DNA from 3 places in the Vibrio sp. R12-SG2-ISO1 genome. Region 3 is predicted to be linked to each of the others. Evidence: predicted binding sites of a transcription regulator. Region 3 holds the regulator's gene; each other region holds the start of a gene.
What was found. The regulator MetJ, encoded in region 3, represses methionine synthesis genes. The targets are predictions, from matches to a motif close to TTAGACNTNTANANGTCTAA.
Positions count from the first base shown of each region.

Region 1: AC6R10_RS15795 (MetQ/NlpA family ABC transporter substrate-binding protein) is a predicted target of MetJ. The motif match lies at 1,926-1,945, and genes of this name have one in related genera.
Region 2: metK (methionine adenosyltransferase) is a predicted target of MetJ. The motif match lies at 6,804-6,823, and genes of this name have one in related genera.

Region 1 covers NZ_JCBDGO010000021.1:205,390-215,176, forward strand. Annotated here, with positions in the region: gene AC6R10_RS15790 (cobyric acid synthase) at 1-968, opposite strand, end outside; gene AC6R10_RS15795 (MetQ/NlpA family ABC transporter substrate-binding protein) at 1,099-1,896, opposite strand; gene AC6R10_RS15800 (hypothetical protein) at 2,112-2,630, shown strand; gene cra (catabolite repressor/activator) at 2,731-3,708, opposite strand; gene fruB (fused PTS fructose transporter subunit IIA/HPr protein) at 4,084-5,214, shown strand; gene pfkB (1-phosphofructokinase) at 5,224-6,174, shown strand; gene fruA (PTS fructose transporter subunit IIBC) at 6,229-7,965, shown strand; gene AC6R10_RS15825 (GGDEF domain-containing protein) at 8,187-9,787, shown strand, end outside.
Region 2 covers NZ_JCBDGO010000015.1:234,903-244,689, reverse strand. Annotated here, with positions in the region: gene ruvX (Holliday junction resolvase RuvX) at 1-235, opposite strand, end outside; gene AC6R10_RS11565 (YqgE/AlgH family protein) at 331-894, opposite strand; gene gshB (glutathione synthase) at 972-1,922, opposite strand; gene rsmE (16S rRNA (uracil(1498)-N(3))-methyltransferase) at 1,939-2,670, opposite strand; gene AC6R10_RS11550 (endonuclease) at 2,812-3,501, opposite strand; gene AC6R10_RS11545 (SprT family zinc-dependent metalloprotease) at 3,701-4,198, opposite strand; gene AC6R10_RS11540 (DUF2189 domain-containing protein) at 4,288-5,088, opposite strand; gene metK (methionine adenosyltransferase) at 5,574-6,728, opposite strand; gene tkt (transketolase) at 7,087-9,081, shown strand; gene epd (erythrose-4-phosphate dehydrogenase) at 9,244-9,787, shown strand, end outside.
Region 3 covers NZ_JCBDGO010000010.1:198,472-208,258, reverse strand. Annotated here, with positions in the region: partial or broken rRNA gene AC6R10_RS10115 (23S ribosomal RNA) at 1-64, shown strand, start outside; rRNA gene rrf (5S ribosomal RNA) at 151-266, shown strand; tRNA gene AC6R10_RS10105 (tRNA-Asp) at 323-399, shown strand; gene glpX (class II fructose-bisphosphatase) at 549-1,556, opposite strand; gene zapB (cell division protein ZapB) at 1,873-2,115, shown strand; gene metF (methylenetetrahydrofolate reductase) at 2,182-3,072, opposite strand; gene AC6R10_RS10085 (bifunctional aspartate kinase/homoserine dehydrogenase II) at 3,298-5,712, opposite strand; gene AC6R10_RS10080 (O-succinylhomoserine (thiol)-lyase) at 5,712-6,878, opposite strand; gene metJ (met regulon transcriptional regulator MetJ) at 7,139-7,456, shown strand; gene AC6R10_RS10070 (malic enzyme-like NAD(P)-binding protein) at 7,570-8,850, opposite strand; gene rpmE (50S ribosomal protein L31) at 9,091-9,312, opposite strand; gene priA (primosomal protein N') at 9,638-9,787, shown strand, end outside.

The sequences.
Region 1 (9,787 bases), on a different contig from region 3:
AGATGACGCTGGATATCGCGATCCCATCCCTGACTGCGCAAGTAGGCAAGATCGCTGCGGACCGATTTTGAGCCCGGCAAAATAATGACGTCTGCTCCCGACAGCGACTCCCCCTTACCTACGTATCTAAGGTGAATGTCTGGGTTGCTTCTTAACGCATCAAAATCGGTGTGATTGCTGATCCGAGTAAACACTGGCACCGCAACCTGAATCTTCGCGCTCGAATTGAGCGATTGCTGAGTATTGATTGCATCTTCCGCCTCTAACTCAAACCCGTGCAGATACGGCAACACGCCGATGACAGGCTTGCCGGTTTTTTCTTCCAGCCAATCAAGGCCAGGTTCGAGCAGTGAAATATCACCACGAAAGCGATTAATAATAAATCCTTTGACTCGCTGCTGCTCGCTCTCTGATAGCAGGGCCAGAGTGCCGTATAAGTGAGCAAACACGCCGCCCCGGTCAATATCGGCAACAATCACGACGGGCACATCCGCCTCCTCAGCAAAGCCCATATTAGCGATATCATTCTCACGTAGATTGATTTCTGCTGGGCTACCAGCGCCTTCGATCATAATCGAATCATAGTGTTCGGTCAGTTGACTAAACGAGTCCATCACAAAAGGCAGCGCTAACTGTTTATAGTTCTGGTAACCACACGCTTCCATATTGCTCAGTGCTTTACCTTGCACGATCACCTGTGCGCCAGTATCGGAATTAGGCTTAAGTAACACTGGATTCATATGAACACTAGGCTCAACACCGGCGGCTAAAGCTTGCACCGCTTGGGCGCGACCAATTTCACCACCGTCAGCGGTCACGGCGCTGTTTAATGCCATATTCTGTGGTTTAAATGGGGCAACTCGCACACCACGGCGAGCCAACACTCGGCAAAGACCTGCCACGACGACGCTTTTTCCTGCGTCAGAGGTTGTACCCTGTACCATTAGAGCTTGAAGAGGTGATTTCATATAAAGAAAAAACTACAATAAATCCATCCGTTATGTTGGCTGACGATACCACTCCCACCTTGCAATCGCTAATGTTTCGATAAAAAAAGCCCGAGGTGGTAATACCTCGGGCTCTCAATCATTCTGCGAATTAGAACGCCGCTTCAATCGTGCTACCAAACTGCTTGGCTAGGAAGGCTTTAGTCTCTTGCGATTGGAAGATCTCAACAAACTGCTGATACTCAGGTTTAGTCTCTTCCCCTTTACGGGTAGCGATGACCATAACAGCAAGCGGAGCATCGGTCGATTCGAGATAAATACTCTGTTTCTGCGGATCAAGCCCTGATGACATCACATAGTTCATCGTGATTGCCGCAGCATCGACATCATCCAGAGTTCTGGGTAACTGCGCCGCATCGACCTCGATGAATTCGAACTGTTTAGGGTTGTCCACAACATCAGTGAGCATTGCCGCATATCCAACGCCCTCTTTCAGGGTGATCACTCCCGCATCAGCAAGCAATAGCAGACCGCGACCACCATTAGTCGGATCGTTTGGTATCGCGATACGCGCTTTCTCTGGTAACGCATCTAAAGTGCGATATTTATTTGAGTAAAGTCCCATACGCATGAGGATTGAACGGCCGATTGAGACAAGTTCTGTACCATGATTTTGATTAAAACTGTCTAAAAATGGTTGATGTTGATAACTATTGATATCGATACTGCCATCATCAAGCGCCGCGTTTGGTGTGACATAATCCGAAAACTCGATCACTTGCACCTTTAACCCATGCTGCTCGGCTTGTTTTGCTACCGCCTCGACAACCTGGGCGTGTGGGCCAACCGTCGCTCCAACTTTAATCACTGACTCTTCTTTTTCGCCGCACCCGGTAAGTCCGACTACCGTGATGAATGCTAACAACGACACCTTACTGACTAACTTCATATTTCCCTCTCATTTTTAATATAAGCCTTTTAGATGGCTAGAGCTCCACTGTAAGCTTTCTATATAAAAAATCAATCAATTCAATTCGTAGGCGACAAATCATTTTAAATCATCAATAATGACACCCACCTCAAATGGCTGGCTTAAAACTTGCTAATATTTTCTCATTAGGCAAAAACGCCAAGCCAATGTGGCGCTTAGACGGAAAATTGACAATGTCGGAGACTGTTTTGAAAAAAATCCTACTTACCAGCGCGCTGGCTCTTGCGGCGACATCAGCACAAGCGAATAACTTCAGCTACAACTACTTTGAAGTGCGTGTAGGCGCCAATCCCTCGACATTAGGCGGTGAGTTCACCACTCTATTCACGGAAAACTCCCATTTGATCATTCGCGCCGATTCTCAGTTTGATGGCGATTATGACGTTGCCGGTGGTATCGGTTTTAATGGACCAGTAACACAATTTGCGGATGTGTATGGTCAAATGCTCCTTCACCAAACAAAATATGTGGCAGGTGATAGTGACACGCAGATTGAAATGAACATTGGCGGCCGTCTTTGGTTGACTGAACAAGTCGAAGCGACGATGCGATTAGGCCGTTTGGATGATTCCTCTGTCTTTCACGCCGGACTTCGTTTTCACTCTACTCAGCAGATGTCGCTATCAGCCGAGACAAGAAACAACGGACTCTATGGTCCACAATTGACGATGAGCGTACGTTTTCAGTACTGATGTTCGTGCTGCTCTGATGTGAAAAAAGCGCCGTCTTGGCGCTTTTTAGTTCCGCGGTTTTAGTATCCCTGTTTTAGTAACCTTATTTTAGTTTAATCGGTTAGCGAACAATCAACTCACGTGGAATCAACTCAATACCCGGATGGTAACGTTTTGCCGATGCGTTGAGTGCCAACGCCAACGCGCTGTCTGAAATCATTTCAAATTGTTGAGGCAAAGAGTTCACTTTAAAGGGAAGGAAATCAAGCAGACGGTTATCACCAAAGGTCCCCAGTTTGATGCCTTTGACCAACTCTGGTTGCTCGAGAAATACGTCTAATACCCCTTCCAGCAAAGTATACGAGGTGGTCACAATCGCATTGGGGAGCTCATTGTTGGCCAGCCAAGTACGCATCACCTTTTTCGCGTCAATACGGTTAAAGTGGTCACCATAGCCAATCACTACACTGCAACCTCGCTCTTCTGCCGCCGTCTTAAAACCCAACTCACGCTCTTTAGAGATATTGAGGTCTGGAAGTGCGCCAATTAAGCCAATAGTTGTGACAGCGTCACTAATTACGGAGTGAGTGAGCTCATTCGCCGCACCAAAGTCTTCACTGATCACGCATGAAAAAAACTCATCGTCTAAGGGACGGTCAATCGCGATAACCGGCGTGCCCTTATTTTGGATGTCGAGATAAAATTCATTGGCATCTGGCATCGCGCTCGCTACAAACAGCCCATCGACCTTACGACTGATCAACGCATTGACGACATTTTTTTCCGTATCCGCATCATCATCCGAACAGGCGATCAATATTTGATAACCCGCTTTTCGAGAGCTTTGTTCGAGAAGTTTTGCAAGCTTGGCATAACTGGTGTTTTCTAAATCAGGGATCACCAACCCAAACGATCGACTTTGTCCTGCGCGCAGCGTACTGGCGGCAAGATCTGGGCGATAGTTATGCTCTTCCACCACCGCCATCACTTTACGTTGTGTCTTTTCGCTGATCCGATATTTTTGTGCTTTACCGTTAATCACATAGCTTGCGGTTGTCTTGGACACACCGGCCAATTTGGCTACTTCATCTAGTGTCATATCTCTACCTTAATCTGTGCGCACGATCATAATAATTCATCAAAGATCTATCGCTGAGTTGAATTATAAGCTGAAACGTTTCAGTATAAAAGCTGAAAGGATTCAGCAAAGAATAAAACAAGAGTAAGGTCACTATTTTCAACCAAGTTGAACACTATTGAGGCGGGAACCTCATCGATATTACTCCATTCTTTGCTAAAACTTTTTTGTGGCGCGAATTTGCTGAATCGATTCACTAAAGTGGTTGCTGGTCTCAAGCTATACTGACTGCCCAGTAAACAGATGAAAGTAAATAGCGAGAAGAGACAACAGAAGTTGCACTCCGCGCCCACAGACTGAGAACGAACTGTATGACTTTTATGCTGGAGAAGCGCCATGCTCAAGCTCACTAAAACTGATATCACCCTATCGCAACAGGCCGATGATAAATTTGCCGCTATTCAAAACATTGCATCGACACTAGCGAGTAAAGGCTTAGTCGACGCGCAGTACGTCGAGGGCATGCTCAATCGCGAGAAGCAAAACTCGACGTTTTTAGGCAACGGCATAGCCATCCCACACGGAACCACCGACACCCGTCACATGGTCAAAGAGACAGGCGTTGCGATTCACCACTTCCCTGACGGTGTAGAATGGGGTGACAGTAACCGTGTCTACGTCGCCATTGGTATTGCGGCAAAATCGGACGAACACTTGGGCATTCTTAAGCAATTGACCAAAGTACTGAGCGCTGACGGCGTTGAAGAACGCCTAAAATCGGTAAAAACCGCGGATGAAATCGTCGCACTCCTGAATGGCGATGTTCAGTTAGAAGTGGATCTCGACGCGTCGTTAGTTCAAGTGGGCTTTCCAGCCAGTGATATGGTCCAGCTCAGCGCTGTCGCCTCTGGTTTGCTCAAAAATACCGGATGCGCAAACCACGATTTTGTTGCCGATATCGTATCAAAAACACCCACCCACCTTGGTCAAGGGCTTTGGTTAGTCGGCAGTGAAAAAGGTGTTCAGCGTAGCGGTGTCTCTTTTGTTTCCACGGCGAATCAATGCCAATTTGACGGTGAAAACGTCAAAGCATTAATCACCTTTGCAGCGTGCAACAATGCACACCAAGCAATCTTAGAAAACCTGACGCAGTTGATTTTTGATCAAACACAAACCTCATTGCTTGATGGCAGTGCCGAACAAGTCATCGCGCTACTCAAAGGCGAACAAGCAGAGCAAGCCAGCGCTGATGGCAATACCGCAGTCTTCAAAATTCGAAACGCACATGGTTTACATGCAAGACCGGGCGCGATGTTGGTGGCGGAAGCGAAAAAGTTTGAGTCAAACATTCGCGTCGCAAACCTTGATGGCGACGGCAAAGCCGTTAACGCGAAAAGCCTAATGAAAGTGATTGCGCTTGGTGTTAAACACGGTCATCAGCTGCAATTCACCGCAGAAGGGGCAGATGCACCTCAGGCACTGGAAGCCATTGGCAGCGCGATTCAATCTGGCCTTGGTGAAGGTTAAGGGGCGACCATGTCTGAGATTGCAACCAAAAAAGTCGTGACCATCACGTTGAATCCAGCGCTCGATCTGACCGGTAGTCTGGAAACCCTCAATGTGGGTAGCGTGAGTCTTATCAAAGAGAGCAACCTAAGAGCGGCGGGCAAAGGGGTCAACGTCGCTATGGTCCTACGCGATTTAGGTGCTGACGTCACTGTCACGGGTTTTTTAGGTAAAGATAACCCTGAACTGTTCCACCAACTGTTTTCAAACATCGGTGTGACAGATCGCTTTGTCGAAGTTGACGGCTCCACTCGTATCAACGTCAAGTTGGTGGAGAAAAATGGCGAGGTCAGCGACATCAATTTTCCTGGCGTCGAAGTAAACGATGCTCAAATCGCGCAATTTGAGCGAGTTCTGCACGAACTGGCGAATGATCATGACTACTTTGTCTTTGCTGGCAGCCTACCCGGTGGTGTCACACCGGCTCAGTGCGCAGCATGGATCGCTCAGTTGCGTGAACGTGGCAAAAAAGTCCTGTTTGACAGCAGTAAAGCCGCACTTGCCGCAGGGCTTGATGCCAAACCTTGGCTTATCAAACCTAACGAGGAAGAGTTGGGCGATTTCTTAGGTCAAACACTGGATACGCGAGAAGCGTGCCAAAACGCGGCACAAACCCTGTCTAGCAAAGGCATCGACAACATTGTCGTTTCAATGGGCGCTGACGGTGTGATGTGGCTGCACGACGATCAATGGCTCTACGCCAAGCCGCCAAGAATGCAAGTGGTCAGCACAGTGGGCGCCGGCGATACGTTAGTCGCGGGTCTATGTTGGGGCCACATGCAACAGATGCCAAAAACCGAATTACTCCAATTTGCCACAGCCCTCTCTGCACTTGCAGTGAGTCAAGTCGGCGTTGGTGTGACCAGCCAACAAGAGCTGGATCAAATTAAGCTTAATACTCAAGTTAATGAGCTTGCCTAAGCGAATCCGTTCGCCAAAACGTAGAAGCAAACTAAGGAACAGAAGGTTATCATTATGAATATTGCCATCATTACTGCCTGCCCGAGCGGCGTGGCAAACAGCATTCTCGCTGCTGGCCTGTTAGAAAAAGCAGCGAAGAAACTTGCATGGAACGCGACCATTGAATGCCAATCAAGTGTTGTTGACACCACTGTGCTCTCACAAGCGGACATCGATCAAGCGGATGTGATCGTCATTGCGGCGAACACCGAGGTTGACGACGCGCGCTTTGTCGGCAAAAAAGTGTTCCGCAGTAACATCAGCGCGGTAACCAAAGACGCCGTTGCATTTCTTGAGCAAGCAGTTAGCCAAGCACAACTCCTTTCCAGTGCGACACAATCGATTGCTGCAGCTCCAGCCACCTCTTCTGCGAAGAAAATTGTGGCCATTACTGCGTGCCCAACAGGCGTAGCGCACACCTTTATGGCTGCTGAAGCACTCGAAGAAGAAGGCAAGCGTCGTGGTCACCAAATCAAAGTAGAAACTCGCGGTTCGGTCGGTGCGAAAAACCAGCTCACAGACCAAGAAATTGCTGACGCAGACTTGGTGATCATCGCCGCGGACATCGAAGTGCCACTGGATCGTTTCAACGGCAAAAAAATGTACCGTACTAAAACCGGTCCTGCTCTGAAGAAAACCGCCGAAGAGATGGATAAAGCCTTTGAACAAGCGACGGTTTACCAACATTCTGGCTCAGCTAATCAATCTTCCGCTCAAGATGAGAAGAAAGGGGCCTACAAACACCTAATGACCGGTGTATCACACATGCTCCCTGTCGTGGTTGCAGGTGGTTTGATTATCGCGCTCTCTTTTGTCTTTGGTATTGAAGCATTTAAAGAAGAAGGCACGCTCGCCGCAGCATTGATGACCATCGGTGGTGGTTCAGCATTCGCGCTCATGATCCCAGTGCTCGCCGGTTACATCGCCTTTTCTATTGCGGATCGTCCAGGACTGGCACCGGGCCTTGTCGGTGGTATGCTCGCAAGCTCAACAGGCGCAGGCTTCCTTGGTGGTATCGCCGCAGGTTTCATCGCTGGTTACGCCGCGAAATTCCTTGCAGATAAAGTACAACTTCCGCAATCGATGGAAGCCCTCAAACCCATTTTGATCATCCCGTTTGTCGCGACCCTCTTTACTGGTTTGGTCATGATCTACATCGTCGGTGGTCCTGTTTCCGGCATTATGAACGGTCTAACAGACTTCCTAAACAACATGGGCTCTGACAGCGCAGTACTTCTCGGAATTATCCTTGGCGCGATGATGTGTTTCGACTTAGGTGGTCCAGTCAACAAAGCAGCGTACGCGTTTGGTGTTGGCCTATTGGCGTCACAAACTTACGCACCGATGGCAGCCATTATGGCGGCGGGCATGGTACCGGCTCTGGGTATGGGTTTGGCGACCTTTATCGCGAAAAACAAATTTGAGAAAAGCGAGCAAGAAGCGGGCAAAGCCTCTTTCGTACTTGGCCTATGCTTTATCTCGGAAGGTGCGATTCCTTTTGCAGCAAAAGATCCAATGCGCGTTATCCCAGCGTGTATGGCAGGCGGCGCGTTAACCGGTGCTCTGTCTATGCTGTTTGGCGCTAAACTGATGGCACCACACGGTGGTCTGTTCGTTCTTCTTATCCCGAACGCGATTACTCCAGTCGTCATGTATCTTGTCGCTATCGCAGCGGGTACAGCAGTAACAGGCTTTGGTTACGCGTTCCTAAAAGCACGCAGTGACGCAAAACAAGTTCAAGCACAAGCATAACACCCCCCAACCTTTTATTAGGTCTATGCTTAATCTGCTCAGCGCTCCTCTCCGGGGCGCTTTTTTATCGCTTAGAGCGGCGCAATCAAATAACTCTATTGATATAAAACATAATACTCAAGAAAAACATTGGAACGGGTGTTAAGCTCAATAGAATCCCACCATCTTCACAGTATTGCATATCCCCCTGGGGTAAACTTTTCGATGAATAAATCCAGAAGATGACTCTAGACGCAATGCGCTACTACTCTCCGACCAAACTTTTGTTTCAATTTATCCTCGTGTTTAGCGCACTCTCTGTTGTCCCTGCGATTTATTTCTATGAGCGACTTGATGATCTCGAGACTCGTACTGCACAACAAGTCGCCATGATTGAGCAAGCCAAAGTCAATTACGCGGTGGCAGAGCTTGGTGCCATCAATCAAAAAATTCAACTCTCTGTGATGGAACTGGCCAACAATGGCCTGCTGCACCGTGCTATCGACTCTCCCTCTCCGCTCTCACGCAGTGTAATTGAAGACTTTTGGGCCCTCGTCGCTCGAACCCAAGGCTACTACTCGCAACTGCGTTATTTGGACATCCATGGCCAAGAAAAAATTCGTATCAACCACAATGGTCGGACAACCCAAATCGTTGAAGAAGAATTTTTGCAAGATAAATCCGGGCGCAACTATTTTTCTTATGCGCAGAGCTTGGAAGACGGCCAACTGGGGGTGTATGGCATTGATCTCGAGATTGAGCACGGTGAATACGCACGCCCGTACACGCCGGCGCTGCGCGTGATCGTGCCCGTTGCGACTTCTGGCGTCCGACAAGGCTACTTTATCGCGAATCTCAATCTGTCGATGATTTATGACGAGTTGGCGTATCGAGACAACAGCGGTTCGAAGCCCATCGTTGCCAATGCAAACGGCTTTTATGTGCTGTCTCCCGATACAGCAACGCTGTTTGGTGATCTGCTCCCCGGCCGAGCCCAGCATTCTGTCGCCAATGACTTCCCATTGCTATGGCGACAGCAAGCGATAAACGCCTCAGGAACAGTGCACGAGTCGAATGCTTGGCTGACCTATCAAACCATCGATTTTACCCTCGGTCAGCATACTCAATCGCTTTTGCTCTTCGTGACTATGCCTGCACAGCAGGCTAACCAGATCAGTCGCGCCGAACGCTTTGAGCTATTTGTTCAGTTGTGTTCTGTCTCGGCGGTGATTTTTCTGATTGCCCTATCCTTTGTCATTTGGAATGACAATCACCACAAAAACAGCTTGGAAAGCAAAATTGCCCGCGCGGCGATAAACGGTATGTCTGCTCTGATGATCACAGATAAAGACAATCGGATTATCAAAGTGAATGACGAGCTGTGCCGGATTAGTGGTTACACCTTTGAAGAGGTCAAAGGTCAACAGCCGTCGATGTTTGCCTCCGGAGAACATACGCAAAAGTTCTATCGTGAGATGTGGGAGTCTATTCATACAAGGGGAATTTGGCAGGGAGAAATCATCAATCGACGCAAAGATGCCACCCTTATCACTGAGTTGCTGCGCATCCAAACGGTCAAGAATCATGATGGCAAAATTCAGTTCTATGTCGCATCGTTTGTCGATATCTCCGAGTTGAAGGCATTGGAGCAGCAACTGCGCCGATTGAGTGAAAAAGACGCCCTCACATCGCAATGGAACCGACGCAAGTTTGATATTGAATTGCAAAGCCTATGCATGCGTGTGAAGCGTTATCCTGAAGAGGAACAGGCAGCGCTCTGTTTATTCGACATCGACCATTTTAAGCAGGTGAACGACCAGTACGGTCACGATGTCGGTGATCA
Region 2 (9,787 bases), on a different contig from region 3:
TTTTGGCTCGCGGCGTGATGCTTTCGAGATCTTTGCCGTGCAGGTCTGTGGGTAGTCCTACCACCAACAGATTCGGTTGCCACTCAGCAATCTGCTTTTCTATCTCATCCCAATTGGGAATGCCGTCTTTGGCTTTAAACGCTTTGAGCGGTGAGGCGGTGCCAGTAATTTCTTGGCCAATGGCGCTGCCAATGCTTTTGGTGCCGTAGTCGAAGGCCATGATGGTTTTAGACATAAGGGTTCTGCTTAGTGAAATTAGATTCGTGAAATTAGAGTGAATCAGCGGCGAGGGGTTATCGCCGCTTATCGTTTTAGCGCAACACGGAATGGTCAGGCATGGCCAACGTCGTTGGACAGCTGTGCGACGTCAATGCCGAGCATCTGCACCGCTTTTTGCCAGCGATCGGCAATCGGGGTATCAAAGATGACCGACGGGTCGGCTTCAATGGTGAGCCATGAATTCTCTGAGAGCTCCGACTCCAGCTGACCCGCCTCCCAACCGGAATACCCCAGTGCGACCAAGTAGCGATTGGGCTCTGCTTCGGTGCCGAGCACACTCAAAATGTCTTTTGAGGTGGTGACACTGATTTCACTGGTCATCTGAATGCTGGATTCATACGTGTCTTTAGGGCGATGGAGAATAAAACCTCGGTCTTCAGACACTGGCCCGCCATTAAGGACCGGCTTTTCCAGACTGTCTGTGTTGAGCTGCGGATGAACGGGCTGCACATCGACGCGTTCGAGCATTTTTCCAATGGTGATATCAATAGGCGCATTGATCATGAGACCCATAGCGCCCTCTTCGTTGTGTTCACACACATAGATGACACTGCGCTTAAAGTAGGGATCTTTCATCCCCGGCATGGCAACGAGAAAATGGTTGGTTAAATTCATCATGACTCCACCTTAAATTGAGCGGCACCCACAGCGCGAATGCCGATCAAGAGCTGGGTTATCCCATCACCGATAGATTATTTCTGCTCAATGCGACGTTCAATCGCATCCATCAGCTTGCCGGTAATGGAGATATCAAATGCGGCTTCGATTTCACGAATACACGTTGGGCTGGTAACGTTAATCTCAGTCAGTTTGTCGCCGATGACGTCAAGGCCAACAAAAATGAGCCCCTTTTCTTTAAGTGTAGGCGCTACAGCGAGAGCGATCTGTTTATCTGTCTCACTCAGTGGCCTTGCTTCGCCACGTCCGCCTGCAGCTAGGTTACCGCGAGTCTCTCCTTTGGCTGGAATACGCGCTAAGCAGTAGGGCATCGGTTCGCCATCCACCACCAAAATACGCTTGTCACCATTGCTGATATCTGGGACGAAAGTTTGCGCCATCGCGTAGTGTTGACCATGGTTGGTCAAGGTTTCGATGATCACGGAAACGTTAGGATCGTTCTCTTTTACACGGAAGATCGACGCGCCGCCCATGCCATCCAATGGTTTTAAAATCACGTCGCCATGTTGCTCACGGAAGGCTTTGATCTTGTCTGCGCTGCGAGTCACTAAAGTGGTTGGCGTTAGCTCTGGGAACCACGCGGTAAACAGTTTTTCATTGCAGTCGCGCAAGCTTTGCGGCTTGTTGACGATCAAGGTGCCTTTTTCTTCGGCGCGCTCAAGGATGTATGTCGCGTAGATGTATTCGGTATCAAATGGGGGATCTTTACGCATCAATACCGCATCAAGCTCTGACAGCTCAATGGTCTGCTCAGACTTAAACTGATACCAGCCGCTTGGATCTTCTTTTAGCTCCACCACTTTGGTGTCCGCAATCGCGACGCCCTGTTCTAGGTGAAGATCCTTCATCTCCATGTAGTGAATTTCGTAGCCGCGGCGCTGCGCTTCCAGCATCATGGCAAAGCTAGAGTCTTTTTTGATGTTGATGGACGAGATCGGGTCCATCACGATGCCGAGTTTGATCATGGATAGTGTTCTCCGTTTAGCCAAGATCGCCAAAGCGAACTTGTAGGGCGGTAATAGCGGTAAGGGCTGCGGTTTCGGTACGTAGCACGCGAGGACCGAGCAGCGTCTCTTCAAATTGGTATTGCTGCGTCATATCGATTTCATCGCTAGAAAGGCCGCCTTCAGGGCCAATCAACAAACGCACTTTTTCTACCGGAGTCGGTAGCGTGTTGATTGAGTATTTGGCGCGCGGATGCAAATTGAGCTTCAAGCCATCGAATTGCTCTTGGCACCACGCTTCGAGCGACATAATCGGGCGAATGGTAGGAACGGTATTCCGGCCGCACTGTTCACAGGCGCTGATAGCAATTTTTTGCCATTGAGCGAGCTTTTTCTCAAAACGTTTGGGGTCGAGTTTGACGCCACAGCGCTCAGAGATAAGGGGCGTAATGGTATTGACGCCAAGCTCCACGGATTTTTGAATCGTGAACTCCATTTTATCTCCGCGTGAGATCACTTGACCTAAGTGCAGATCCAGCGGTGACTCGCAGCTTTGCTCAACGCGCTCTAATACCTCGACGTCGACGTTTTTCTTTCCTACAGCGGTAATGGTGGCAGGGAATTGTGCGCCGCTGCCATCAAACAACAGCACCTGTTGACCCTCTTTCATGCGCAGCACTCGGCCGACGTGGCCGGCGGCATCGTCACTGAGGGCGAGAGGCCCAAGCTGGTGGATGGTCTCTGGGTGATAGAGTCGTGGCATGCGCATTGCGTTGGTTTCCTGCAAATCCAAAAGTTATCCCACTAACATGGATGCCTTTGAGCGAAAAAACAAGGGGCTAGCGTGAGATAAAGCGTGCTGAGAAGTCGAGTGCCTAGTTCTTAGTTTCTAGTTCCCAGAGCTAGGTGGTTATGGGGTTGCTTGGCATGCCTCAACCACAAACGGGTTGTGATTGCCTTGCACTTTAGCGATGCGTTTGTCACGTTCACACTCCCAGGCGTCGGCGGGGTAGGTTTTATTCCATGCATTCATTAGCTTGGTTTGCTTGTTTGAGAGTTTAAATCCGTACTCTTTACTCATGTAGAGATAGGTGCGAGCAATGGAGCCACGGGCTCGATCGGGTGGCATCACTTCACGCTGTTTGAAGTTGACCTGCATCTCACAGCGCCCATAGCTCACCCCTTGAACCCCATTCCACTGGCTAAAGTTGTAATTTGAACGATCGCCGTTGACCTCACCAATCGCTGGGGTCAGGTTATGCAAATCGGCTTCCATTGAGCGAAATTGCTGATCGTTTTTCGTGCAGTATTTACGCCCACCTTGTTGCCAGCATTGGCGCTGATGACCAAATTGCCAAGCAGGCACCACATGCTCCCACTCAATGCGAGAGGCTCGGCGCTCTTGCTTACGCACCTGATAGCCGCATGAGTTAAGATCCGGCGTGCCTTTGCGCCCTTGCCACTCAATATTACAGCCACAGTAAAAGCTGGTGGGGTGATCGGCGTAGATCTTGACCGCTTCCTTCTTTGCTTTGGAAAAAGAGGACGGCGGCGCTGCGTGCGCGAAAGAGAAAGCAGAAGAGAGCGTCAGCGAACTCATCACAGTAAACCAAAAGGGCAGTCGAGACATAATGAAACCTGAGTGAGCGTTAAAGCATGAAAAGAGTATTATTTTTCACAGTCTAGCACGCAAAAAGGTAGTATTTTAGTGATGATGTTATTTGTTACGCTGAACGAGATCGCGCCATAGGGTGTGTTTTAGTGGTGATAGATAGCTGGCAGGGATGGAGTGCGGGTGATTACGACAACTGTTTGCCAGAAAATACCAGTGTCTGCTGACACTGTTGGCAGCGATAGCTTGCTTGGTTGCGCTGCACTTTATTGTGGCGTCGAATAGAGAGCGGGTAGTCACGACACGCACAGTGGTATTCAAAGGTTTTACCTTGAACAGAGTTGACAGCAAAGCTGTGGGTGGTGTTGGCTTTGACACCGAACACTGATTCCATGACCCCTTGCCACTCTTTGCCGTGCGGGCGAACGCGACCATAGACTTGATAGGTGACAAGGTGGGCCACTTCATGGGGGATCACTTCTTGGAGAAACGCCGCTTGATTCTCCGCAAACAGCACCGGATTGAGGCGGATTTCATTGAGTTGCAGGTACGCTTTTCCTGCCGCTTTGCCGCGCAGCTTAAACGAGAGCGTTGGCATAGGAAACGGCCGGCCGAACGCTTGGCGGGCTTGCTCGATGCATTGCGCGATCACTCGCTGAGTTGAATAGGTGAGGGTCAGATCCACAGGTGACTCATCTTCGCTGGCAGAGATACAGGATAAAAAACGCCCCGAGAGAGCTCGGGGCGTTCACTATACCTCAAATCGGCCACATGTTAAGGGTGATGGCGTTTCTTAATCACCTCATGATACGCGTGCCAAGTGGCGTAGCCGAGTATCGGCATCGTAAAGAGCATCCCGATACCATAAGTGGCAAAGCCAATTAAGATCCCGCCACAAATGATCGCAGCCCAGACGATCATGGCACCAATATTGGATTTGACGGCGTTAAAGCTACTGAATACGCCGGTCATCATATCCACGCGTCGCTCCATCATCAGCGGAATGGCGAACGCTGAGATACTGAACACAACACACGCCAGCACTAAGCCCACTAAGGAGCCGATGATCAAGAAGGGGAGAAAGTCGCTCAACGGCGCCCCTTGTACCGACGGGTAGAGTGCGTGCAGCAGCGCCGCGATACGCATCCAAAAAATCATACACACCGCAAGCAGCACGGCAAACGCCCATTGTGAAGTGGAGTTACGTCCGATGGCTTTCATCGAGTGAAGCAAACTCGGTTTATGACCGCGCTCTCGCTCCCAGCTTGCGTCATATAAACCGAGCGCTAAAAAAGGCCCAATGAGCATATAGACGACCAGACTGGGCATCACCACAAGGTGGGTACCTTGCCACTGGACGAGGAGAACAATGCCGATGGCCGCCGCCATAAAGCACAAGCCGTAGAAAGCGCTAATCAGCGGCATGCGAACAAAGTCGTGCAAGCCGAGCGCGAGCCAATGAAATGGGGCAGAGATACTGACCTGATTACACGGTATGGTGCGCGCGTATTCGTGGTCGCTGACTTCCTTATGTTTTTGCTCTTTGAAGTCATGTGGGTTAACCGTACGAGGCATAACTCCTCCTTGATCAATCTCGATTCTCATCCTCTTCTTTGCCTTTTGAGTGGTGGCCGAGAAAAGGGGTTGTTACGTATTTGTAAACAAAAGACGTTTTTAAACGCAAGCCGTTCGCAAACACGAGAGAGTGCTGACCCGATTCGCTGATGTGCTCCTAGACGCTGACGTTAAAGGGTGTGAACTCTCAGTTTCATGTTGATGCCGTGATCTGAACACCAGCTTTGCGCGTGTTACTCGGCGCAGAGGGGATGGCAGTCACGTCTGGTTTTATACGTAAAGACGTCATCCTTGGATGCGTTCATTTAACATATTGTTAACTATTGACCTCAATGGCGTAAATTACAACCTGGGAGGTTAAATTTTGTTCAATGATGGGTGGGGATGCGAGGTCGGGGTGAGCAAAGCGAGCGAGGAGGCTAGATGGCAGGCAAAAGAAAGGGCTTTTGGCGAACCAAAAGCCCTGAAATAGTGTGGCTCAGTGATTACTTGAGACCAGCGAAGTCACGCAGTTCTGCGGCTTTATCCGTCGCTTCCCAAGGGAACTCTTCACGACCAAAGTGGCCGTAAGCGGCGGTCTTCTTGTAGATTGGCTGAAGTAGGTTCAGCATCTCTTGCAGGCCGTATGGGCGTAGATCGAAGAACTGACGTACCGCCTCAATGATGATGTCGTGCGAGACTTTTTCAGTACCGAACGTTTCCACCATGATAGACGTTGGATCCGCAACACCGATTGCGTAAGACAATTGGATTTCACAGCGATCAGCCATACCCGCCGCGACGATGTTTTTCGCCACGTAACGTGCTGCGTAAGCGGCACTACGGTCTACTTTCGATGGATCTTTACCAGAGAATGCACCACCACCGTGACGCGCTGCGCCGCCGTAGGTATCAACGATGATCTTACGACCTGTCAAACCACAGTCGCCCATTGGGCCACCGATAACAAAACGACCGGTTGGGTTGATGAAGAAGTTAGTGTCTTTGTTGAGCCACTCAGCCGGTAGAACAGGCTTGATGATCTCTTCCATTACCGCTTCGCGCAGATCCGGCGTTGAGATAGAGTCACAGTGCTGAGTTGACAGTACGACCGCATCGATACCAACGATCTTACCCTCGTTGTACTGGAACGTAACCTGAGATTTTGCATCTGGACGCAACCATGGCAGCGTGCCGTTCTTACGCACTTCCGCTTGCTTTTGCACTAGGCGGTGTGAGTAAGTGATAGGCGCAGGCATGAGGACTTCAGTTTCGTTACACGCGTAACCAAACATGATGCCTTGGTCACCGGCACCTTGCTCTTTTGGATCCGCTTTGTCGACACCTTGGTTGATGTCTGGAGACTGTTTACCGATGGTGTTTAGCACTGCACACGAATCCGCGTCAAAGCCCATGTCAGAGTGAACGTAGCCAATTTCACGTACGGTTTGGCGTGTTAACTCTTCGATGTCTACCCATGCAGAAGTGGTGATTTCACCGCCGACCATGACCATACCGGTCTTGACGTAGGTTTCACACGCTACGCGAGCTTTTGGATCTTGCTCGAGGATCGCATCGAGAACCGCATCTGAGATTTGGTCTGCAATTTTATCTGGATGGCCTTCTGATACGGATTCAGAAGTAAACAGGTGCTTAGCCATGAGAGCTCCATTTAATCTGTTGGATGGGCGTCATTGCTCGCCCAGCACAAAAATAATGTTAAATTATGTAGGTGTATCTACATCTAGACGTCTATTCTAGTTTTGCGTGCTCGAATTACAAGTTATTTTTGTGATTTAAGTAGAGTAAAAACGCGTATTTTTCTCAATCCGCCGCGTGAGGTAAAGAGCAATCGTTTGCATCAAACAGTAACGAAAACCGGCGGTCTTCGAGAAATTTGCAATAAATATCGTAGATCTGGCGTTGATTAGACAGTAATCGATTGCACCCGCGCAGATGCTCTGCGAGAATTATCGCCCACCTTAGTTATCAATTCGCTTAATGCATTCAGGAGCAGACATGTCTTCTCGTAAACACTTGGCCAATGCAATTCGTGCACTTAGCATGGATGGTGTTCAACAAGCTAATTCCGGTCACCCAGGCGCACCGATGGGGATGGCGGATATCGCCGAAGTTCTTTGGCGTTCACACTTAAACCACAACCCAGCGAACCCAGAATGGGCAAACCGCGACCGTTTTGTGCTATCAAACGGCCACGGCTCAATGCTGATTTACTCTTTGCTGCACCTAAGTGGTTACGAGCTGTCTATTGACGATCTGAAAAACTTCCGTCAGCTTCATTCAAAAACGCCGGGCCACCCAGAATATGGTTATGCACCGGGCGTAGAAACCACCACAGGTCCTCTTGGTCAAGGTATCACTAACGCAGTGGGCATGGCGCTGGCAGAGAAAGCATTAGCGGCGCAGTTCAATAAAGAAGGCCATGACATCATCGACCACTTCACCTACGTATTCATGGGTGATGGCTGTTTGATGGAAGGGATCTCTCACGAAGCATGTTCACTAGCGGGCACTCTGGGCCTTGGCAAGCTGATCGCTTTTTGGGATGACAATGGCATCTCGATTGATGGTGAAGTGGAAGGTTGGTTCTCTGACGATACACCAAAACGCTTTGAAGCTTACGGTTGGCACGTTATTCCAGCTGTCGATGGTCATGATGCTGAGGCGATCAACGCCGCCATCACTGCCGCGAAAGCGGACCCTCGCCCTACTCTAATTTGTACTAAGACCATCATTGGTTTTGGTTCACCAAACAAAGCGGGCTCTCACGATTGTCACGGCGCGCCACTAGGTGCAGACGAAATCAAAGCTGCGCGTGAGTTCCTAGGTTGGGAGCACCCAGCGTTTGAGATTCCAGCTGATGTATACGAGCAGTGGGATGCGAAAACCGCAGGCGCAGCATCTGAAGCGGCGTGGAACGCTCAGTTTGAGGCTTACGCAGCAGCGTACCCATCTGAAGCGGCAGAGCTAAAACGTCGTCTCAACGGTGAGCTTCCTGCGCAATGGGAAGAGAAAGCGAATCAAATCATTGCTGATCTGCAAGCCAACCCAGCGAACATTGCCTCGCGCAAAGCGTCTCAAAATGCGCTTGAAGCGTTCGGTAAAATGCTGCCTGAGTTTATGGGCGGTTCGGCGGACCTTGCGCCATCCAACTTGACCATGTGGTCGGGCTCAAAATCACTGGAAGCAGACGATTTCTCAGGTAACTATATTCACTACGGTGTGCGTGAGTTCGGTATGACGGCCATCATGAATGGTATTGCGCTGCATGGCGGTTTTGTCCCTTACGGTGCGACCTTCTTGATGTTTATGGAGTACGCTCGTAACGCGATGCGTATGGCCGCGCTGATGAAAATTCAGAACATCCAAGTGTACACGCATGACTCGATTGGTCTGGGTGAAGATGGCCCAACGCACCAACCCGTTGAGCAAATGGCGTCACTTCGCCTAACGCCAAACATGAGCACATGGCGTCCATGTGACCAAGTGGAATCTGCGGTCGCTTGGAAATTGGCGATTGAGCGTAAAGATGGCCCAACGTCTCTGATTTTCTCTCGTCAAAACCTCGCGCAGCAAGCGCGTGACGCTGAGCAAGTGGCTAACATCGCTAAGGGTGGTTACATCCTAAAAGATTGCGCGGGCAAGCCAGAGCTTATCCTTATCGCCACCGGTTCTGAAGTGGAACTGGCTGTTGAAGCGGCGGCGCAGCTAACCGCTGAAGGCAAGCAAGTACGCGTGGTGTCTATGCCATCGACGGATGCGTTCGATAAGCAAGACGCAGCGTACCGTGAATCCGTACTGCCAGCAGACGTAACAGCTCGTATCGCTATCGAAGCGGGTATTGCGGACTTCTGGTACAAGTATGTCGGCTTTGGCGGCAAGATCATCGGTATGACGACCTTCGGTGAATCAGCGCCTGCTGGAGAGCTGTTCAAGCTGTTTGGCTTCACGACAGAAAACGTTGTGAACACAGCGAAGGAACTGCTTGCTTAATCGTGGCGATGTAGTTTGAAGGAAACCGAGTCGTGAGTGGCTCGGTTTTTTTTATTTAGTTCCTAGTGCCTAGAAATATGCGGTTTTGGGGATTGGAACTCGCATCTGGGCACGGGCTCAGTTACTATCTGTGACACGAAAATCAGGTGGGGTGAAGAAAGGATGCTTAAAATTGCGATCAATGGATTTGGACGTATCGGTCGTAATGTGTTGCGCGCGGTTTACGAGAGCGGCAAACATCAGCAGATCAAAGTGGTCGCGGTCAACGAGTTGGCACAGCCTGATGCGATGGCGCACTTACTGCAATACGATACGAGCCACGGTCGTTTTGGCAAAAAAATCACGCATGACCAAGAGCATATCTATATTCATCACGGCGTCGTGGAGAGTGGCGACTTTGATTCGATTCGGATTTTGCACCTAAACGACATAGAGTTACTGCCTTGGCGCGATCTTGAGGTCGATATGGTGCTCGACTGCACCGGTGTCTATGGCTCGCAAGCCGATGGCCAAGCGCACATCAAGGCCGGCGCTAAAAAAGTGCTGTTCTCCCACCCAGGCGCCAATGATCTCGACCACACCATCATCTATGGCGTGAACCATGAAACATTAACCGCAGAGCATCGCGTCGTTTCTAACGGTTCGTGTACGACTAACTGCATTGTCCCTATCATCAAAGCGTTGGATGATGCTTTTGGTATCGATT
Region 3 (9,787 bases):
AGGGTGTGTAAGCGCTGTGAGGCGTTGAGCTAACCTGTACTAATTGCCCGTGAGGCTTAACCATACAACACCCAAAGGGTTTTGATGGACTCAATGAAAGAACATTGAATGTGTAAGAACTGAAAACAGCTTTCCGAATTAAAGAATTTGCTTGGCGACCATAGCGATTTGGACCCACCTGATTCCATGCCGAACTCAGAAGTGAAACGAATTAGCGCCGATGGTAGTGTGGGGCTTCCCCATGTGAGAGTAGGACATCGCCAGGCTTTGAACATTATCTGTTTAAAGCACGATTGAGATAAGACTTTAAATAGACCACTGCGGAGTGGTAGTTCAGTTGGTTAGAATACCGGCCTGTCACGCCGGGGGTCGCGGGTTCGAGTCCCGTCCACTCCGCCACTTATTAGAAAGCCCAGTCGAAAGACTGGGCTTTTTTACGTTTAACGCTCCTGAAAGTGCTGGGTTCGTCTGCTCGACGGTTTTATACAGACAAGAAAAAGCCAGCACGTTGGCTGGCTTCGAAGAGTTCGAAGAGAGGGCTGGCGAGATTAAAGAATAATGTCTCGTACTTCAGGATCTTTGCGTTCTAGGTAGTGTGTCGATTTAATGCGACGAATGGTGCGGCAGCGTCCACGGATCAGTAAGGTTTCTGTGGTGGCGATGTTACCTTGGCGCGTAATGCCCTCAAGCAGGTCACCTTTGGTGATGCCAGTGGCAGAAAAGACAACGTTATCGCTGCGAGCCATCTCTTCCATAGTCAGCACAACATTGGCTGTCACGCCCATTTCTTCGCAACGTTTTAGCTCAGCAGCGCCATAGATGCGGTTTTCTTCGCTATCACCTTTAACTTCATGCCTTGGTAGCAAACGGCCATGCATATCACCATCGAGTGCACGGATCACAGCGGCAGACACTACACCTTCTGGTGCGCCGCCAATGCAGTACATCATGTCGACTTCACTGTCAGGCAGGCAGGTAAGAATGGAGGCGGCCACGTCACCATCAGGCACGGCAAAAACGCGTACCCCCATTGCTTGCATCTCAGCAATCACCTTATCGTGACGCGGTTTTGCTAAGGTGATCACCACAAGTCGATCGAGCGGCTTGTTGAGCGCTTCAGCGACGTTAATAAGGTTTTCTTTGAGTGGTTTATTGAGGTCAATACAGCCTTTTGCACCTGGCCCCACAACCAGTTTTTCCATGTACATATCTGGGGCTTTTAAGAAGCTGCCTTTTTCACCCGCGGCCAGAACAGCCAGTGCATTGGACTGGCCCATGGCTGTCATGCGGGTCCCTTCAATTGGGTCAACCGCGATATCGACACAATCACCACCTGTCCCTACTTTTTCACCGATATACAGCATAGGCGCATCATCGATCTCGCCTTCACCAATGACAATCTCACCTTCGATTTCTGTCTTATTAAGCAGGGTACGCATCACTTCGACAGCGGCACCGTCGGCGGCGTTCTTATCGCCACGGCCAAGCCATTTATAACCCGCTAGGGCTGCGCCTTCGGTAACTCTTGAGAATGCCATTGCTAAATCGCGTTTCATGATGACTCCAACTGGTAGGAAAAACTGAACAAAATTAAATCGCCGCGATTTTAGCACATCACTAGGGAAACGTTTGCCTTTTTGGTTCAACTGGCTTGAACTGGATCAAACCAGGGGCAGGAAAACGGACGGAACTATTCATTCGTCTGGTCTTGTAAACTCTGAGTCAAATTGCGTTGTTTTTTTAATCGAATGACGCAGATTTGCAAATATAGGGCGTGTTTAAAGCGGCGTGGCTGAGTAGAATGGAAGGTAAATGGGTTTGTCATGTCGTATGACCCAACCATCCAGAGAATGATTAAAAAGGTAGGCAACGATGTCTTTTGAAGTACTAGAAAAACTAGAAGCAAAAATCCAAACCGCGGTTGATACTATCACTCTGCTTCAAATGGAAGTGGAAGAGCTTAAAGAAGAAAAGCAGAAGCTAGCAAACGAAGCGAACGAACTGCGTACAAGCCGTGAAGAGTTGGTCGCGCAAAATCAGCAGATGCAACAAGAACACACAGCATGGCAAGAGCGCATCCGCAGCTTGCTAGGTAAGATGGAAGACGTTGAGTAATCACCGTTTCTGTAGACTAAAAAGGGTTGGCACTACGCCAACCCTTTTGCTTTGATGTCTGTCAGATTAGACCTGAGGGCGCACGCCCAAAGTGTGGCAAAGTGCGTAGGTCATTTCGGCGCGGTTAAGAGTGTAGAAGTGGAAATCTTTCACGCCTTCACGACTTAGGATACGCACCATGTCGATGGCTTGACTCGCACCTACCAGTTGGCGAGTGGTTGGGTCGTCATCCAGCCCTTCAAATTGTTTCGCCATCCAGCCAGGGACTTTGACGTTATTCTGCGCGGCAAAACGTGAAGCTTGTTTAAAGTTGGAAACAGGAAGGATGCCCGGAACAATTTCGACATCAATGCCAGCCGCAACACTGCGATCACGAAAGCGTAGGTAGCTCTCTACATCAAAAAAGAACTGAGTAATGGCGCGGTTTGCGCCTGCATCGACTTTACGCTTGAGGTTCAGCAGATCCGACTGCGCACTTTTTGCTTCAGGGTGTACCTCGGGAAAGGCTGCAACAGAGATATCAAAGTCGTGACGTGATTTAAGCAGTTCCACGAGATCGGAGGCGTACATATCCGGTTTGCCACCACCAGGAGGAATATCACCGCGCAGTGCGACGATGCTTTCAATACCATTGTTCCAGTAATCGTCAGCAATCTGAATGAGCTCGTCACGGCTGGCATCGATACAAGTGAGATGAGGTGCCGCAATTAGGCCGGTCTCGGCTTTGATCTCTTTAATGATGGAGTGAGTGCGATCGCGCTCGCCGGAGTTGGCGCCGTAGGTAACAGAGACAAACTTAGGCTTAAGGGTTTTGAGACGATGAACCGAGTTCCACAGCGTCTCTTCCATTTTTTCGCTGCTCGGAGGAAAGAACTCGAATGACACATTGATGTTGTTCGATAGCTCGGCAATATTTTGGTTTAAAGCGTCAATATGACTCGCGTGTGTGTATCCCATCTTACTCTCTCCGTGTGGCGACCCTATCCGTAGGTAACTGTAGCCCCAACATTCAATTTGATTAAATCGACGTTTAGACGTCTATATGTCCACAGAATGTATTGAATACGTTTTAATGTCAACACTCCCACCATGAATTTTTTTCAAGTTCATAATGAGAGAATTTGAAGTGCGCGCAGAACGACGCCCGAATAAGAAAACAGGTTGCCGAAGCAACCTGTGAAACTAGAGAAAACTGGACAACAAGTTAAGGTCTGATTGAATCGCGCCTGAGGTCACTTCCCGACCCGCCCCCGGTCCGCGAATGACCAGTGGGTTGTCCTTATACCATTTGCTCTCAATCGCAAAGATGTTGTCGCATGGTAACAGGTTGGCCAAGGCGTGCTCTTTGCTGAGTGCTTCGACACCTACTCGAGCTTTACCGTTCTTTTCCAGTCTGGCGACGTAGCGCAGCACTTTGTCTTCACGTTGCGCTTTCTCGAGCCTTTCTGCTAGCTGTTCGCTGAGCTGTTGGCTGTTATCGAGAAAGTCATCCAGTGAGAGATCGGCCAGTTCATCGGGCACTAAGCTCTCGACTTTGACCGATTCAGGTTCAATCTCGAGACCGGCTTCTCTGGCTAAGATGACCAGCTTGCGCATTACGTCAGAGCCATCGAGATCCTGCCTAGGGTCTGGCTCGGTTAAGCCTTGCTGCCACGCTAAATCGACTAACTCGGCAAACGGTACGCTGCCATCATATTGTTGGAACAACCAAGAGAGGGTGCCAGAGAAAATCCCTGAGACCGCATAGATGACATCGCCACTTTCACGCAAATCGCGCACAGTGTGGTTGATCGGCAAGCCTGCTCCAACGGTGGCATTGTAGAGCCAATGGCGGTTTATTTTGGCAAACGCATCTTGGACTTGGTGGTAGTAAGCACTTGAGGCAGAGCCGGCAACCTTATTGGCAGAGATAAGATGCATGCCTTGCTCGGCTATATCGAGGTAACGCTCAGCTAACTCTTTACTCGCCGTCACGTCGAGTACGACCACATCGTCATAGCCCTGAATCGCACCGAGGCGCTGGATCCACTCGCCTTGCTGATAAGGGATAGACTCTTCATCGAAATGCTCACTGACCGCGCTAGGATCGATGCCTTGGTCATTAAACCAATAGGTTTGGCTGTCGATCACCGCCACGAGCTCAAAACTCATTCCACGACGCTTTTCTAGCTCTGCTTTTTGTTCTGCAAACAGGGTTAACCAACTGGAGCCAATGTTGCCTTTGCCGCATAGGGCGATGCCGACTCGTTTTTGTGCTTGGAAAAGTTGGTTGTGAATCGCCTTAACGAGTGGTTCGGTTTCGGTGCGGCGTAAGACAGCCACCAAACTGAGACCGGAACGAGACTCAGAGATGAACTCGACAGGCGATGACTTGAGCTTCTGGTAAAAGCCGTAACAGTGGTTGGCGTTGTTGGTGACACCAGCGCCCACCGCAGCAACAAGGGCGTAGCCCTCTTTGAGTTTAATTTCTGCTGCGATGGCGGAATCTTGTAAGAAGCCTAAAGCGCCCCCTGCAATTTCCGAGGTATAAGCAAGGCGTAATGAGTGCTTATCCGCTTGGACTTCATAAGTTAAAGGTTCAAGTTGGGCGCGTTTCAAACTGCTCAGCACTTCTTTTTCCATGCGATTGAAATCATGGCCAGAGGCGAAGTTTAACTGAATCAACAACACGTCATTGAGTGAGGAGATGATCTTGGCACCACGCCCAGAGGCGAGGACGCGCTCAATGCGGCTAGAGCCAGATTCAGGGTCGTAACTGCAGCGCAAGTGTAAGTCCATCGTACTTTGAGCGACAGGCTGCAAGGTACGGCTATGCAGCACGGGGGCGGCAAGGCGTGCCAGTTCACTTGCTTCATCCAGTCGCAATAGGGGCAGAAGACAAGCATCACTGACAAGGCGAGGGTCTGCGCTGTATACGCCAGCAACGTCACTCCAAATCGTGACGCGACTGACCTCTGCGAGCGCGCCAATCACGGTGGCAGAGTAATCGGATCCGTTTCGGCCAAGCAGCACGGTTTGGCCTGCTTGGTTTTGCGCCATAAAGCCGGTAAACACCAGACGACGCTGTGAGTGTTGCGCCAAAATTTCCTTCAGTAGTGGGTAGGACTGACCACGATCCACTTCAGGTTGCGTGCCGGTTTCTGCCCGTAAGAAAGTGCGAGAGTCTTGCGCGATGGCTGGTAAACTCGCTTGATTCAATAGCGCGGCGAGCAGTCTTGAGGACCACATTTCACCGTGGCCAAGTACCGCAGCTCGCTCCACCTCGCTTAACGGGGCGCTTAATTCACCGAGGGTGGTGAACTCGTCTTTGAGCGTCGCCAGCATGTGCGCTTGTTCGTCGTCACTGTCAATCAAGGCTTCGATAAGCCCTGTTTGGAATTGTCGTACCGACTGCAACGCTTCATGGGCAAGACGGCCATCTTTATAGAGCGCTTCGGTAAATTCAATCAAATGATTGGTGGTTTTACCGGCCGCTGAGACAACGATCAGATCATCGCTGCCTGAGTATTCTTTGAGTATGGTGACTACCCGGCGGTAGCACTCCGGATCCGCTAAGCTGCTACCACCAAATTTATGCAGTTGACGCGATGTCGTCATTACGCGGACTCCTTCACACAGTTAAAGGCTTGTTTGAGATCGTCAATCAGGTCATCGGCATCTTCAAGACCGACAGACAGACGCAGCAGTTGCTGAGAGACACCCGCCTCGGCCAGCGCCGCTTCACCCATCGCACGGTGGGTCATTGACGCTGGGTGACAAATGAGGCTTTCTACGCCGCCTAGCGATTCTGCAAGCGAGAAGAGTTTCAACTCACCGACAAACTGTTTCAGTTCTTCAAAGCTGCCAGCGAACTCGAAGCTGAGCATAGAACCAAAGCCGGATTGTTGTTTCTTGGCGATGTCATGGCCAGGGTGATCCGGCAAGCTTGGGTGATAGATGCGGCCGACCAGTGACTCTGTTTTCAGAAAGTCGAGAATGTTTGCCGAGCTTTGTTCGTGCACCTTCATTCGTGCGCCCAACGTGCGGATGCCACGCAGCGTCATGTAGCTATCAAACGGCGTGCCGGTGGCCCCAATGCAGTTGCCCCACCAAGCCAGTTCTTCAGCGTGCGCTTTGGTTTTGGTGATCACCACGCCGCCAATCACATCGGAGTGACCGTTGATGTATTTGGTGGTTGAGTGAATAACGAAATCGGCACCCAGTTCGAGTGGCTTCTGGAAAATCGGGGTTAAGAAGGTATTGTCAACCGCGACCAGCGCGCCAACTTGTTTCGCTTGCTGGCAGACTTTCTCGATATCCACCACACGTACCAAAGGATTTGATGGCGTTTCCAACAGGATAAGCTTGGGTTTCTGGTTGATGGCGGCGGTCAAGGCTGCGTCATCGGATTGGTCGACAAACAACACGTTGAAGTCGCCCTTTTGCGCGCGGGTATTGAAGAGTCGATAGGTGCCACCGTAGCAATCGTGTGGCGCGATGATCAAATCGTCTGGACCGACAAACGCAGAGACCCAAAGGTTGAGCGCTGAGGTGCCACAATTGGTCACTACAGCGCCTTCTCCACCTTCTAACTCATACAGCGCCGTTTCAAGCAGGCCACGGTTCGGGTTACCAGAACGCGTGTAATCGTATTTCGGCACTTCACCAAACGCCGGAAAGCCATAATTGGTCGAGAGATAAATAGGGGGAACGACAGCGTGATGTTGGGTGTCTGACTCGATACCAGTACGTACCGCGATGGTGGCGGGTTTGCGCGTGCTCATAGCGTTTTCCTTGCGAACAGTAGTGACTTGTTTTAGGGAATGCGATATACCTGTTGCTTATCAGGTGTATCCGGCACCCAATGTGGTGTAATGCTGCGACACACTCACAGTTTGGGCCGATTCCACTCCTATCGCCAACCACTTTACTTCTCATTTTTTAAGACGTCAACACTTCTAGACGTCTATATGTCTTTGCTTGTAGCCATAAATACCGTTAAAATTGTGGTTTAAACACTCATACGCAAATATAAAGGTGCGCAATGGCAGACTGGAATGGCGAATACATTAGCCCATACGCAGAACACGGTAAGAAAAGTGAGCAAGTGAAAAAAATCACGGTCTCCATCCCACTTAAAGTCCTTAAGGTATTAACAGACGAGCGTACGCGCCGCCAGATCAACAACCTGCGTCATGCCACCAACAGTGAGTTGTTGTGTGAAGCGTTCTTGCACGCTTACACAGGTCAACCATTACCGACGGATGAAGATTTGCGTAAAGACCGTCCAGACGATATTCCCGCTGAAGTGAAAAAGCTGATGACGGAGATGGGGATTGAGTTTGAGGCGTTTGACGACTAACGCTCGCCCTGTTTTGCACCGAATTTGAATGCCAAAGCCGCTGACATCGTCAGCGGCTTTGTTGTTTTTGCTCAGCCAGAGACAAAGTCCGTGGCTGGCAGTGGGCGTCGAGATTACTCGATATCCATGTAATGGTCAGGCAGCTCAATGCGTGCCACCCCGGATTCTACCGCGGCTAACGCGACCGCTTTGGCGACGCGGGGGAGTAGTCTTGGGTCCATCGGTTTTGGAATAATGTAGTCTGGGCCAAACGAGAGTGAATCCACACCCGCGGCGGTCAGAACATTGGCAGGGACCTCTTCCTTCGCCAGTTGACGGATCGCTGCTACGGCAGCGAGCTTCATCTCATCGTTGATCTCGCTAGCACGTACATCCAGTGCGCCACGGAAAATAAACGGGAAGCAAAGTACGTTGTTGACTTGGTTCGGGTAGTCACTGCGACCTGTACCCATAATGAGGTCATTGCGTACATCATGAGCGAGCTCAGGTTTGATCTCAGGATCTGGGTTAGAGCAGGCAAACACGATGGGTTTGTCGGCCATCAATTTAAGATCATCTGGCGATAACAGGTTAGGACCAGAAACGCCAAGGAACAGATCGGCGCCTTCGATGACATCTTGCAGCGTACGTTTGTCGGTGTTGTTGGCAAACAGTTGTTTGTATTCGTTGAGATCATCACGTCGAGTGTGGATCACACCTTTGCGATCCAGCATGTAAATTTTCTCGCGCATCGCGCCGCACTTGATCAGCAGCTCCATACAAGCGATGGCTGCCGCACCGGCGCCCAGACAGACAATCACGGCGTCTTCCAGTTTTTTACCCTGTAGCTCAATAGCGTTGAGCATGCCAGCAGCTGTCACAATGGCGGTACCGTGTTGGTCATCATGGAAGACTGGCACATCACAGCGCTCAATTAATTGTTTTTCGATTTCAAAGCAGTCTGGCGCTTTGATGTCTTCTAAGTTGATGCCGCCAAAGGTATCCGCGATGTTGGCGACCGTGTCGACAAACTCATCGATGGTGCGGTGTTTGACTTCGATGTCGATGGAGTCCAAACCTGCAAAGCGTTTAAACAGCAGGGCTTTACCTTCCATCACGGGCTTTGATGCTAGTGGGCCAAGGTTACCTAGGCCAAGAATCGCTGTGCCGTTGGAGATCACTGCCACCATATTGCCTTTTGCAGTGTACTTATAGACATTATCGGGGTTTTGAGCGATCTCTCGTACAGGCTCGGCCACGCCTGGGCTGTAGGCGAGTGCGAGATCTTGCGCGGTTTCTGCTTGGGTGGTCAGCTCGACAGAGATCTTGCCTGGTTTTGGAAAGGCATGGTAGTCGAGAGCTTTTTGGCGAAATTGTTCTTCAGGGGTCAGGTCTTGACGGTGGTCATCAGGCATAGAAATAGGTACTCGTTAAAATGATTCAGCACAAAGGGGGTTAATCATTTTAGAGGAACTGAGTCAAGCTGCCTAGGTCAGAATGCGAGCGAGTAGGGTAATATGTGGGAAATGACTGGAGATTAGACCAGATAGAAAGAGATATGACTGCGGGTTTTACTGTGAATAGGTTAATTGCTCTAAATCTCTGGCAACAAAAAAGGACGCCGCAGCGTCCTTTTTCCTATCCGCGAGAAGGAATTACTTCTTGCCGCTTGATAGAGCACCGAAACGCTTGTTAAAGCGATCTACACGGCCGCCTGTATCAACGATACGTTGCTTACCAGTGTAGAATGGGTGACATTTGTCACATACGTCTAGGTGGATTGATTCTTTGTCTAGAGTAGATTTGAACTCAAATGTGTTGCCACAAGAACAAGTTGCTGCTACTGCTTTGTATTCTGGGTGGATTCCAGCTTTCATGGGGTAACCTCAATATAGGCCGTGTCGCTATCCGATTCAGAGCCGGACACCACACGTAGTTAATGTAAAATGGATTTAGGACACCGCTGCCAGAGCAGCCATATCTCTAAGGCGCGATATAGTAATGAATAGTACGCCTAGGATCAACCGATTTGGGGTAGAAATCGCTACTTTTTTAGCCGCTTCAGGAGAGGGAGACGCATGGATGTTATCGCGAAGTGGCGTTACCCGCGTCTCCTCATACAGACACTGAGATGCGCTGGCTTTTCTCACTCTGCCTTTTCCCTTAGACTAAACGCGTCATCGACCTGCAGTGAAAGACTGAATGAGACCCACCATCGCCCGAGTCGCGTTACCCGTACCACTAGATAAACAGTTTGACTATCAAATCCCTGGACACCTTTTTCCAGTGATTGGTGGGCGCGTGTCTGTGCCTTTTGGCCGTCAAACCTTAGTCGGTATCGTGACAGCCTTG